3 regions of the Kitasatospora sp. NPDC058190 genome follow, and region 1 is predicted to be linked to each of the others. Evidence: riboswitches for the same ligand, from Rfam matches in the RefSeq annotation. Region 1 holds a riboswitch; each other region holds the start of a gene.
The links. Region 1 has a riboswitch for cyclic di-AMP ahead of ACFVWU_RS28305 (hypothetical protein). Riboswitches for the same ligand answer to the same signal wherever they lie in the genome.

Region 2: it holds a riboswitch for cyclic di-AMP, as region 1 does, so the genes downstream of both, ACFVWU_RS21945 (NlpC/P60 family protein) here and ACFVWU_RS28305 (hypothetical protein) in region 1, are expected to answer to the same signal.
Region 3: it holds a riboswitch for cyclic di-AMP, as region 1 does, so the genes downstream of both, ACFVWU_RS04110 (transglycosylase family protein) here and ACFVWU_RS28305 (hypothetical protein) in region 1, are expected to answer to the same signal.

Annotation. Positions count from the first base shown of each region.
Region 1 covers NZ_JBHVVI010000071.1:26,751-31,021, forward strand. Annotated here, with positions in the region: gene ACFVWU_RS28295 (IclR family transcriptional regulator) at 1-215, shown strand, start outside; gene ACFVWU_RS28300 (hypothetical protein) at 546-1,046, shown strand; gene ACFVWU_RS28305 (hypothetical protein) at 1,137-2,510, opposite strand; cyclic di-AMP (ydaO/yuaA leader) riboswitch at 2,513-2,676, opposite strand; gene ACFVWU_RS28310 (MoaF N-terminal domain-containing protein) at 3,167-3,496, shown strand; gene ACFVWU_RS28315 (alpha/beta hydrolase) at 3,579-4,271, opposite strand, start outside.
Region 2 covers NZ_JBHVVI010000047.1:34,980-39,250, forward strand. Annotated here, with positions in the region: gene ACFVWU_RS21935 (hypothetical protein) at 1-260, opposite strand, end outside; gene ACFVWU_RS21940 (NlpC/P60 family protein) at 299-1,345, opposite strand; gene ACFVWU_RS21945 (NlpC/P60 family protein) at 1,573-2,727, opposite strand; cyclic di-AMP (ydaO/yuaA leader) riboswitch at 2,738-2,891, opposite strand; gene ACFVWU_RS21950 (NlpC/P60 family protein) at 3,230-4,267, opposite strand.
Region 3 covers NZ_JBHVVI010000006.1:8,961-13,231, forward strand. Annotated here, with positions in the region: gene ACFVWU_RS04100 (DUF397 domain-containing protein) at 173-436, opposite strand; gene ACFVWU_RS04105 (hypothetical protein) at 994-1,944, shown strand; cyclic di-AMP (ydaO/yuaA leader) riboswitch at 2,496-2,658, shown strand; gene ACFVWU_RS04110 (transglycosylase family protein) at 2,645-3,910, shown strand; gene ACFVWU_RS04115 (hypothetical protein) at 4,157-4,271, shown strand, end outside.

The DNA.
Region 1 (4,271 bases):
CGCGCGAGCGTGGCTACGTGGTCGACGACCAGGAGCAGGAGATCGGCGTCCGCTGCATCGCGCTCGCGGTCCCCGGCGCGCCGACGCCCACCGCGCTCTCGGTGTCCGGCCCGGAGGCCCGGATCCGGGCACTGGAGGAGCAGGCCGGCGCCTCCTCACTGGTGCCGGTGATGCGCCAGATCGCGACCCGGCTGGGGCAGGTCCTCGCTCCCTGACGCCGGGTCAATCGCCCTACTGTGCACGGGAGATGGATCCAACCCGCCGCCGCTCTCGACGTCCCCCGGTTCGGTGGGCCCCGTTCGACGTCCCCCGTTCGACGGACGGGCGGGCGGGTTGCGCCGTGTCGGCGGCCGCCGCTGCGCCACCCTGGTGCGGACGTGGCCCGCGACTGCGCGGGCGGCCGCAGCGCGAGGAAACGGTGAGCGGTGATGGGGCGCAGGCAGGGCAGGCGTACGGGACTTCGGGGCGGATCCGGCGGCGCGACCCGCAGGTCCGACCGGGCCGCCGGGTTCACGGCGGTCATGGCGGCGGGTTGCGCGCTCACGATGCTGACTGCCGGACCGTCCTGGGCCCTGCGGCCCGATCCCCGGCCCACGCCCCGGCCGGACCTGCGGGTCGCGCCGCTGAGCCCGGCCGCCGTGCCGTCCGACTCCGACCTGGAGGTGGTCCGGCTCGACCCGGAGGCCGCCCCGCCCGGCGGCACCACCACGATCCACGCCTTCGTCGCGAACCGCGGCCCGGAGCGCACGGCCTCACCGTTCACCGTGATCGTCACCCTGCCGAACGGCGTGACACCGGAGGGCCCGTACTTCCCCGCGAACTGCGAGGAGCTGGGGGGCGGCCGGTGGGTGCGCTGCGTCTTCGAAGCCGGGCTGAAGGAGCGGCGCAGCGCGACCGCGCTCGTCCCGGTGCGGCTCTCCCCCGACCTGCCGGCGGGCACGCTGACCGGCGGGTCGGTCGCGGCGCACAGCCCCGACGACCGGGACGAACGCAACAACCGGCAGCCGTTCGACCTCACAGTGGTCGAGACGGCTGCCGGTTCCTGAGAGCGGCTGGTTCCAGGGGTACGTGCGCTAGGTACGCTGCGTGCGACGTGCGACGTGCGACGTGCGACGTGCGATCGACTGCAGATGCGATTAGCGGTAGACGCGCACGTAGTCGGCGGAGAAGGTGATCGGGGTGTTGCCCTTCGGCGCGGGGTGGTACTTGCCCGCGCACACCGAGAGGTTGAGGATCAGGTACGCCGACCAGTTGGCGCCGACGCCCTTGCCGTCCGAGAACACCTTGGCGCCGTTGACGTACCAGTCGACCGAGTTGGCGCCGTAGTAGGTGCCGATGGTCACCCACTGGTCCTTCGCGATGGCGTTCGCGTCGGTGTAGTAGTCGGGGTTGCCGGGGTTGACGTGGTTGGTCAGCTCCAGCAGGTTCGGGTTGTCGGGGTGGTACTCGAAGGAGTCGACCTCCCCGTTTCCGTTCTTCCACGTCCACAGGGCCGGCCAGGCACCGGTGCCGGAGGGCAGCTTGACCCGGGTCTCGGCATAGTCACCGGTCTTGACCTGGAAGCCCTCGGCGGAGCCCTCGGTGGTCAGAAAGCCGGTGTTCCAGGACTGCTGGCCGTTCTCCAGGGTGGGCCCGCCGGGAGTGGCGGTGAAGGTGGCGACTCCGTTCGCGACGGCGACGTTGTTCTTGTTCAGCCAGTCGAGCTTGTTGTCGTCCGGGTTGTGGTTGCCGTACTTGTACGAGGTGCTCTTGTCGCCGACCCAGCGCTGACCCCAGTTGATCGGGCCGTTGAACTCGTCGGACCAGGTCAGCGACTTGCCGGCGATCGGGGAGGACGGCGTCGGGGTGCTCGGGCTCGCGGCGACGCTCGCGGTACCGGTCAGCGACGGCGCGGTGTGCGAGGAGGAGGTGGTCGTCGCGGACGGGGTGGTCGCCGCGGACGGGGTGGTCGCCGGCGACGGCGTGGCGGTCGGCGACGGGGTGGCGGTCGGCGACGGCTTCGCGCTGGGGGTGGCGGTCGGGGCCGGGGTCGGCGTCGACGTACCGGCGGCGGAGACCACCAGCTGCTGCGAGGGCAGGTTGTGCCAGGTGTTGCCGAAGTCCTGCCAGAAGCCGAACTGGGTGTACGTCCCGGCGGGCAGGGTGCGCGCGCCGCTGGTGAAGTTGACTCCGCTCGGGCAGATCTGCAGGTTGGTGGCGTTGCCGGGGAAGTCGAGGTTGGTGCCGCGGGCGTCGCGCACACCGACGCCGACGGTCTTGGCGACGAAGCAAGAGGAGGAGTGCAGGCCGAGCGAGGCGGTGGTGGCCTTGCCCGCGACCATGGTGGCGGGGACGAGCCGGTCCTGGGTGACGGTCGGGCCGGTGGCGGCCTGGGCGCCGGAGACGGACGGCAGTCCGAGCAGGCCGGCACCGCTGATGGCGAGCGCCCCGGTGGCGGCAAGGGCAGCGTTGCGGCCGCGGTGGGACGGACGGGCATGGCGCGGCGCGCGGCGGCGGGCAGGCTGATGCATGGGAGTCCTCTGCGACGCCTGCGAGGTGAGCTGTCGGATTCGGGCTGCAGTTGCCCGGCCGCCTGTGGAGCGGCTTCACCCCTAGCCGCGGCCCGAGCGCGAGAACGCACGGGCCGGGCGCTGACCTTGGTTCCCCCGCTCCCGTCCGCTGTGGTGCTCGGTTACCCGCCGGCGGGTGGACAGGACTCGGCGTCCCGGCGGCGGGGTCCGCAAGAGCGGACGACCGTTGCAGGCTAGGCAGGCCGTCCCCGAACGGACAACTCCGTCGGGCCGGTTGTCGCACAGCTCACAGTGGTGTCGATCAACGACGGCGTGTGGTGGCCGAGTTGATCAAAAGCGCCGATCAAGCACGGCGATCAAGCGCGGCGATCGAGCGCGGCGATCGAGCGGAGTAGAGCTCGCCGCTGCCGAAACAGGTGCGGCGGGCGACGCCCATGTGCCGGTCACACACCGCGACGGGTGGCGCGGTCGCGGACAGTTCCGTGGCGCGGGGCCGCCCAAGTCGGCCCGGTCGGATAAATTGGAGCCCTGACATTTTCCGCCGTGCACAAGTACCCGAGCCCGATCCGCACGACCCGTACGACCTGCACCGCCTGTACGGCCTGCACGCCCCGCACGGTCCGCCCCACGCTCCCGAAAAGAGGTCCCGCCCCACCATGACCGCGTCCCTGCCCGCCTTCGCCGGCCGTACCTACGTCTTCCGGGCCGACAACGGCGCGGCCTTCCGCAACACCTACTCGGCCGACGGCAAGCGGCTGCGCTGGGAGGGCCTCGGCGAGTCGGCGGGCCAGTGGGAGGACGTGCTGCTGCACGTCGCCGAGGTCGCGCCGGAGATCTACTTCGTCAGCTGGACGGAGCAGAGCGGGATCACCGTCAGCCACGTCATGGACCTCAACAAGCTGACCGTGCGGGCCTTCTGGACCTTCGAGGGCGAGGGCGGCCGGGTCGGGCAGCTGCACGCGGGAACGCTGGAGCGGGTGGCCTGAGCCAGGCTGAGCGTGAACTGAGCCCCCGGAGCCGCTGGCTCCGGGGGCTCAGTTCACGCTCAGGTTCTCGGTCCGTCCGGCGTCAGACGGCCTGGTTCGGCACCTTGAGGTGGTCGGACAGCCACTCCAACGAGGACGGCAGCAGCGCGCTCCAGGTCTCGAAGTTGTGACCGCCCTTCTCCAGCATGCTGAAGGAGACCTTCATCGGGCTGTGCGCCGCGTCGATGAAGGCCTCGGTGTCCTGCCGGTAGTTGCCGTCGCCCTTCTTGGTACCGGCCAGCAGCACGGAGACCTTCGGCTGGGGCATGTTCTTCAGCCGCCACATCAGGTTGGCCTCGTCGCGGCGCTGCTTGCTGCCGCCGAAGAGGTCGCCGGTGGTCGGGTCGTCAGCGGCGTCGTAGTAGGCGGACAGGGCGACGGCGGTCGGGAAGATGTCCGGGTGGCGCATCGCCAGCTTGAGTGCGCAGTAGCCACCGGTCGAGTTGCCCATGAAGGCCCAGGCCTGCGGGTCGGTCGAGACCCGGAAGCTCGCCTGGATCGCCGAGGGGACGTCCTTGCTGAAGTAGGTGTCGGACTGGGCACCGTTCGGGATGTCCTCGCACTCGGTGTCCTGCGGCAGGGCGGGCGAGGGGCGCATCAGGACCATGACCGTCGGCTGCATCCGACCCTCCTGCAGCAGCTTGAGCGCGGCACCCGGGTAGTTGAACCGGGTGATCAGGTTCTCGGCGATCCCGGGGAAGCCGGTGCTGACGATCACGGCCGGGAACTGCCTCTG
Region 2 (4,271 bases), on a different contig from region 1:
TCGACGGCGGCGGTCAGCCGGTCCTGCCCGTCGGCCGCCGAAGACCTCTGATCGGGCGACAGCACCAGATTGCGGTAGACCGCCTCGGCCCCCGTGAGCCCGGACCAGGCGGGCAGCGAGCGCGCCCGCGCCGCCAGCAGATCGGCCACCTCGGCTCGCTGGTCGACCGGCCGCCCGGGTGTCGGCGGCGCGGCCGGGGGCAGCGACAGCTGGGTCAGCCCGCCGGCCGCCAGCAGCAGCGCAGCGCGCCGGGACAGCACGCGACCGGGTATGTCGGCCGGGTCGGAGGTCGTCGCGTTCAGAGCCGGACCACTCCCGCGACCGGCATCGCGTTGACGCTCTCGTACCGCACCTTGGCGCCCGGGTAGGGGGCGTGCACCATCACCCCGCCGCCGGCGTACATCCCGACGTGGTGCATGTCCCGGTAGAAGATCACCAGGTCTCCCGGCCGCGCTTCGGAGAGGCTGATCCGCTGCCCGGCGAAAGCCTGGGCCTGCGAGGTGCGCGGCAGGGTCACTCCGGCCTGCCGCCAGCTGTAGTACATCAGACCGGAGCAGTCGAAGGCGCGGGGCCCGGTGGATCCGTAGACGTACGGCGAGCCGATCATCCGCACCGCGGCGGCCAGCGCGGCCGCCCCGCGCTCGGAGGCGGCCGGGGTGGTGCCGAGGTCCAGCCGGTCGGTGCCGCGGGTGGCGCGCTGCTCGGCGTCGTCGGCGTCCTGGACGACCATCCGGGCCCGCTCGGCCGCGCTCAGGCTGTTGAGCAGCTGCTGGGCCTTGGCCAGCCGCTGCTGGATCTGCTGCTTGTTCTCGGCCAGCGAGCGCCGGGCCTGGTCCAGTTCGGCGAGCTTGCCCGCGGTCTCGGTTCGGCGCTGGTCGAGCCTGCGCTGACGGCCGACCAGCTCGTGCAGCGTCTCCTGCTGCCGCTCGGCGGCCTGCCCGAAGGTGCGGGCGCGGGCGAGGTAGGACGCGGGGTCGCTGGAGAGCATCAGCTGGGCGGTCTGGGTCATCCCGCCGCCGCGGTACTCGGCCCCGGCCACGGTCGCGAGGTCCCCGCGCAGCTGGTTGAGCTGGTCCTGGCCGGCGGCGACCTCGCCCTGGAGGAGCGTGGTCTCGCTCTGGAGCCGCTTCTGCGCCTCCTGCGCGGCGTTGCACTTCTCGGACGCCCGCTCGGCCTCGTCGTACAGCTTCTCGACCTGCGCCTTGACGTCCCTGAGATCGGGCGTGTCCGGCGCGCCGGGAGCGGCCTGGGCGCTGCCGCCGGCCGTCACGCTCAGGACCGTGGCGGCTGCCGCGGTCAGCACCAGCGCACGGGCGAGCAGTTGGGAACGACGGTGCACGGACATGGCGGCGGCGGCTCCAATCCTGGGGCACGGCCCCGCGGCCGCGCCCCAACGGGCGGCCGTCGAGCGGGAGTCCGGTGGCAGACGTTAGCGAGTCCGGGCAAGCGAGTCCAAACCCCTCCTGACCCGAATATTCGCCCCCCAATCGGACATTCGTCCAAGTCGCCGGAAAAGCCGCAGGCCCGGCCCTCCGTGGTGGAGGACCGGGCCCGAAACGGCCTGGGCGGGGATCAGACCCGCACGATGGAGGCCAGCGGCATGTTGGAGACCGCCTCGTAGCGGACCGAGGCGCCCGGCTTGGGCGCGTGCAGCACCTGGCCGTTGCCCGCGTAGATGCCGACGTGGTGGGCGTCGCTGTAGAAGATCAGCAGGTCGCCGGGCTGGGCCTGGGAGATGTCCGAGCCGATCCGGGTGCCGGCGCCGGCCTGCTCCTGCGAGGTGCGCGGCAGCGACACGCCGACCTGGTTGAACGCCCAGACCATCAGGCCGGAGCAGTCGAAGGAGCCCGGGCCGGTGGCGCCCCACACGTACGGGCTGCCGACCTTGCTCGCGGCGGCGGCCAGCGCGGCGGCACCGTGCGAGCTGCCGGGGGCGGCCGGCTTGGCGACCGGCGAGGAGGAGGCCGCGGAGCCCGAACCCGAGCCCGAGCTGATGTCGGTGCGGCCGCTGTCGCGCGAGGCGCGGTCGGCGGCGGCCTGCTGCTGCTGGGCGGCCTTCGCGGCTGCGTCGGCCTGGGCCTTGGCGTCGGCCGCGGCCTTCTCCTCGGCCTGACGGATCGCCTGGCGCTCCTGCTCGGTCAGGGTGTTGAGCAGGTCCTGCGCGGCCTTCAGCTTGTTCTGGACCTCCTCCTTGGAGGTCTTCAGCTGCTGGGTGGTGGACTCCAGCTCGGCGAGCTTGCCCTGGGCCTCGGTGCGGTCCTGGTCGAGCTTGCGCTGCTCCTCCTGGAGCTGCTTCAGCTGGTTCTTCTGGGTGTCACCGGCCTGGTTGAGCGCACCGGCCTGGTTGAGGAAGTTGTCCGGGCTGGTGGAGAGCATCAGCTGGACGGTCGGGGATATGCCGCCGTTGCGGTACTGCTCCCCGGCGATCTCGGCGAGCCCGCCCTGCATGTCGGTCACCTGGGCCTGCTGCCGGGCCACCTGGTCCTGCAGGCCGGAGACCTGCTTCTCCAGGGCCTGCTGCTTCTCCTGGGCGGCGTTGTACTTCTCGGTCGCCTGCTCGGCCTGCTCGTTGAGCTGGTCGACCTGCTCCTTGACCTGGTCCTTGGTCGGCTGCGGGTCGGCGTGCGCGCCGGACTGCGCGGAGAGGGCGACGGCTGCCGCGGCGACACCGGTCAGGATCGAGACACGGGCGCGGCTGGCGGGCTTGGGACGACGATGGGACGCCACGAAGGCGGACTCCTTCTTCCTACGTCCGCCTACCGGGTGAGCTGACGGGTTCGGGCCGGAAGCATGCCCTACGACGCCTCACAGCCGTTCCAGCGGCCGACCTGGCGCCGATTCACCCCGGAGGAACGTGGTTCCCCGGCTCCGCTCCGCAGCGCCCCCGACCACTGGGCTCCCCTGTCGGGCAGTCACTTCGACCTGCCCCGCTGTTTCGCGAACTCGACGGTAACCACCGCCGCCACCCAGGCTGGGTGATCGACAGTGCGGTGGTTCGGGGCACGACCCTAGTAACTGAACCGTGATCCGTTCAAATCCTTGTCAGAAAAAAGACGGAAGATTTCCCGTGTTCTTTTGTGAAAATGACCGATGGTGATCGCTGCTGCACGCAAAGCTGATCGGATCTCACCGGCCGACCACGGAACGGACAAACCCGAAGCGCCACCCCCGACAGGAGGGTGGCGCGGATCACAGGAGCGGAACCCGGACTTTCCGGCGTGTCGGGGTGTCAGACCCGGCGGATCGTGTTGATCGGCATCGCGTCGGCCTTCATCACCTTCACCACGTCCCCGGTGTGCGGCGCGTGGACCACCATGCCGTTGCCGATGTACATCCCGACGTGGTGCCGGTCGCTGCCGTAGATCACCAGGTCGCCCGGCTGGGCCTGGTCCAGCGAGGGCACCGCGGTACCGACGTTGCCCTGCTCCTGCGAGGTGCGCGGCAGCGAGACGCCGGCCTGGGCGTACGACCAGAGCATCAGGCCCGAGCAGTCGAAGGTGCTCGGCCCCGTGGCGCCCCACTGGTACGGCGAGCCCTGCTTGCTCATCGCCTTGGCGACGGCCACGGCCGCGTAGCCGCTGGCAGGCGGCAGGCTGCTGAGGTCGACCCGGGCCGTGCCGCGCGAGGCGCGGTCGTCCTGCTGCTGCTGGGCCTTCAGCGCGGCGCGGTCGGCGGCGCTGAGCGAGTTCAACAGGTCCTGGGCGGCCTTCAGCTTCTGGTTGACGTCCGACTTGGCCTGGTTCAGGTCCTTGGTGGTGGAGTCCAGCGAGGACAGGACCGCGGCGGCCTCGGCCTTCTCCTGGTCCAGCCGGCGCTGCTGGTCGAGCAGGCTCTTGAGCGCCTCGGTCTGGCTGGCGCTGGCCTGCTGGACGCTGGAGGCCTTCTCCAGGTAGCCGGACGGGTCGGAGGAGAGCATCAGCTGGACGGACGGGTCGATGCCGCCGGTGCGGTACTGGTCGCCCGCCACCTCGGCCAGGCCCGCCTGCAGCTGGGTCATCTGGTCCTGGCTGCGGGCCACCTGGTCCTGCAGCTGGTCGGCCTGTTTGCGGAGCTGGTCGGCCCGCTCCTTGGCGCCGTTGTACTTCTCCGCCGCCTGCTCCTGCTCCTGCTGGAGCTGGTCGATCTGCGCCTTGACGTCGTCCTTGCTCGGCTGCGGCGCCGCGTGCGCACCCACCTGGGCGGAGAGGGCGACCGCGGTCGCAGCGGCAGCGGTGAGCACGGAGACCCGCGCGCGGCTCGGCTGCTTGGGACGGCGGTGGGAGGCCAAGGGA
Region 3 (4,271 bases), on a different contig from region 1:
CCGGCCCACGCGCCGGAGATCCGGGCCCGCGCGTTACAGGCCCCGGCCGGGCACGACCCGACCCGGTACGCCCCGACCCGACCCCACCCGTGGGAGCGCCCGCGGGGAAAAGACAAAGGCCGTCGTGGTGTCAGCACCCACGACGGCCCCCCGATGGTGAAGCGGCGACCGGTCAGACCGCCAGGTGGTCGAACTCCCCGTCCTTGGCCCCCAGCAGCAGGGCGGCGATCTCGGCCCGGGTGTAGATGAGCGCCGGACCGTCCGGGAAGCGCGAGTTGCGCATCGCCACCTCGCCGCCGGGCAGGGCCGCGAACTCGACGCAGTTGCCCTGGGAGTTGCTGTGCCGGCTCTTCTGCCAGACCACCCCCTTGAGGTCGGCGGCGGCCATCCCGTTGTAGGTGTGGTCCGAGCTGTGCGTGTCCTGCGAGTCGTGCATAGAAGTCTCCCGAAGAGCTCCGGAGTTGTCGTCCAGCGCGGCGCCCCGGCACCGTCGAAGGAACGGACCGGCCCCGTACCGGTCCGGCACAACGCCTCACTTGACGCGATGATAGCCGCAGTGCACGTGCATCAGCACGGGACATTGCAGGTGCACGAGGCCTTTTGCCGGCGGCCCCGAACTCTTCACGGACCCTTCTCCTGACGGTACGTAAACGGACATAGCCGACTGAATCGACGAGCATTCGATAACCGGCCGTGAGCGGCCCCCCGCTGAATGTTGATCTTCGAATGCCGGGAGTCGCGCCGCCGTGACCCTCCGTCAGGCCGCCCTCCGACTGTGAGACATCTCACGCGCCGCAGGTGCAACGCGATGCCCCACGGGACACGTCAGGGCGACTACGGGCGTCCACCCGGGGGTTGGGCGAGGAATGTCCGGATTGTAGGCAAACCGCCCGGACCGCGACGACGGAGACACGACCTTCGCACCGCGACCACCCGAAACCCGTACGGCAGCCGACTGCAGGCCTGACGGGCCGATGTCCTACGATCTCCGGCATGAGCACCGCAGCCATCCCGGGCGCGCCACTGCCCGTCCGTACTCCAGGCTCCCGTGCGCGGGGGCGCCACCGCCGTCCCGAGCGCCCCGAGATCCGCACCGGCTCGCCGGCCCTGGTGCTCGCCGTACCCGCGACCGCCGGGCCCGAGTCCCGCTCGGTCGTCGAGGAACTGCTCTCGATCGTCCGCAGCGAGCACGCCGGCGTCCAGGCCGCGGTCGGCTACCTCCCGACCGACGGCGCCGAGAGCGAGGGCGGGGACGACCGCACCGTCGCCGAGCTGCTGGCCGAGGCCGCCGAGGCCGGCCTGGCGGCGCCCGTCGTGGTACCGCTGGTGCCCGGGCCGCACGACTTCCTGACCGGGCTTCACGCCCTCGCCGCCGAGTACGGCGCGACCGTCACCGACACACTGGGCCCGCACCCGCTGCTGGCCGAGGCCGTGCACGTGCGGCTGTCCGAGGCCGGGCTGGCCCGGGCCGACCGGGCCCGGCTGTTCGCCATCGCGACCGCCGCGGACGGCGTGGTCCTGACCACCGTCGGCGGCGAGGACGCGGCCGCCGCTGCCGGCATCACCGGCGTGCTGCTGGCCGCCCGACTGGCCGTTCCGGTCGTCGCCGCGGCGCTCGACGTCCCCGGCTCGGTGGCCGACGCCGTCAACCACCTCAAGGAGACCGGCTCCCAGCGCCCGGCGCTGGCCCCGCTGGTGATCGGGCCCGAGGCGGACTCGGAGCTGCTCGCCACGGCCGCCGAGGAGACCGGCTGCCCGTCGGCCGCGCCGCTGGGCGCCTACCCGACCGTCGGCCAGCTGATCGCCTCCACCTACCTGGCCGCGCTGCCGACGCCGACGCCGGAGGAGCTGGCCCAGGCCGAGGCGGAGGCCGCGGCCGCCGCCGGGGCCGAGGAGGGCTCCCGTGGCGCCCACGCGGCCGCCCAGGGGCCCGTGGAGGCCTAGCGGACGCCCGCCGACCGCCTGTAGCACCGTCCCTCGTACCGAAGGGCCCGGAACGATCGCGTTCCGGGCCCTTCGGCTTGCCGTCGGCCCGCCCTGCGGCTCGCCCTTTCCCGCCGCTCCTCCTCCGCCCGCCCCGTCCACCTCCGGCTCGCCCCGCAGCTTGTCCAGGCAGGGAATTGCGGGAGTTATCGGAGCTAAAAGACGATAGTGCGCAATGTCCGTTTTGTCGCCTTTCGGCAGAAATGCTGGGCGCGTATTCCGGCGCTCGATTCACGCCCACCCCCCGTCGCGACCGGCGCGCCACCGCGCGCCTCCACGCCCCGTCACTTCACTTCTGAAGTGGAGACAATTGCGGGAATCCACAGCGGCATTACCGAAAAACGATCATTTACGATCATGGTTCGTGTCCAATTTGGCAGTTTCCGCTAAACCGTGATGCGCGTCACAGATATTTGCAGTTTGAACTTAAGTCTGCTTAACGTGCTCCCCGTTCGTGACCACACGGACCCAGTTCATCCGCGACGCCGAGTCCTGCCGTCGGATGTCCTGGCAGCGCGAAAACGCATCACGGCAGGAGCGGGGGAACCACAGGTAAGTCGCCCCGGGCCGCTCCTCGGAACGGTCCAGGGCTAGGGGTGAAGCCGCGCCCACAGCGCGGCCGGGCAACTCCAGCCCGAATCCGACAGCTCACCTCGCAGGCGTGGGAGAGGACCGCGTCTTCATGCTGCCCACCAACGGCACCCGCCTGTCCGGCCGTACCCGTCGCGTGATCGCCGCCCTCGGCGTCGCGGGCGTCGGTCTCACCATCCCGTGCCTCACCAACGGCACCGCCAACGCCGCCCCCGTCGCCACCTGGGACAAGGTCGCCCAGTGCGAGAGCAGCGGCAACTGGAGCATCAACACCGGCAACGGCTTCTACGGCGGCCTGCAGTTCACCTCCAGCACCTGGGCCGCCTTCGGCGGTACCGCGTACGCCCCGCAGGCCAACCAGGCCACCAAGGACCAGCAGATCGCCATCGCCGAGAAGGTCCTCGCCTCGCAGGGCCCCGGCGCCTGGCCCGTCTGCTCGGTCCAGGCCGGCCTGACCAAGAGCGGCGCCCCGGCCGCCGTCGACACCTCCGCCGGCACGGCCGCCAAGCCCGCCGCCCCGGCCGCCGCCAAGCCCGCGCAGAACCAGGCCCCGGCCGCGAAGCCCGCCACGCCGGCCGCGCCCGCCCAGCAGCAGGCGCAGTCGTCCACCGACTACACCGTCGTCGAGGGCGACTGGCTGTCCTCGATCGCCGCGAAGAACAACGTCCAGGGCGGTTGGCAGCACCTGTACGACCTCAACCGCGCCACCCTCACCGAGGGCCCGGACACCATCTACCCGGGCCAGCGCCTGACCTTCGGTGACGGTGTCAAGGCCCAGGCCGACAAGTCCTCCTCGTCCACCTCCGGCTCGGACTTCGGCTGGTTCAACCGCTCCCAGAAGGCCGGCCAGGCCGCGAACGGCGGTGCCGTGAACGCCAAGCCGACCGCCCTGACCCAGGCCTCGAAGCCGGTCGCCAAGCCGGCCACCAAGCCGGCCACCAAGCCGGTCGCCAAGCCGGCCGCCCAGGCCGCCACCGGCAGCATGGCCGCCGCGGTGTCCTTCGCCGAGTCCAAGGTCGGCCAGGCCTACGTCTACGGCGGCACCGGCAACGGCGGCTGGGACTGCTCCGGCCTGACCCAGGCCGCGCTGCGCGCCGCGGGCATCAACATCCCGCGCGTCGCCGCCGACCAGGCCGCCGCCAGCACCCACGTCTCGCTGGACAGCCTGCAGCCGGGCGACCTGCTGTTCTGGTCGAACAACGGCCAGAACTCCGGCGTGTACCACGTCGCGATCTACATCGGCGGCGGCAAGTACGTCGAGGCCGCCAACCCGAGCTCGGGCGTGCGCGAGCAGACCATCGCCAACTGGGCCCCGGACTTCGCCGGCCGGGTCTGAGCAACGGCCCACGGGCCCACACGCCCACAACCACGGGCCCACAGCTGACGGACAACAGAGAACAGCTGACAGGTAACAGATTTCAGATAACAGATTTCAACATCTGTCAGCCGTCGTCCGAACGCTGACCACCCGCCACCCCCGGGGAGAGTCTGGTCGCTCCTCCCCGGGGGTTTCGGCGCATTCGCATGGTGAAACCCCGGCCCGACGGGCATGCTGCTGCTCTGCACCCGAGGAGGAGTCACCATGGCCCAGGTCACCGTCACGCTCGACGCGAACCTCGCGATAGACGCGATGCTGCTCTCCGGCACCAAGAGCCCGCAGGACGCGGTCGAACTGATCCTGCGCGACTACCTGGCTC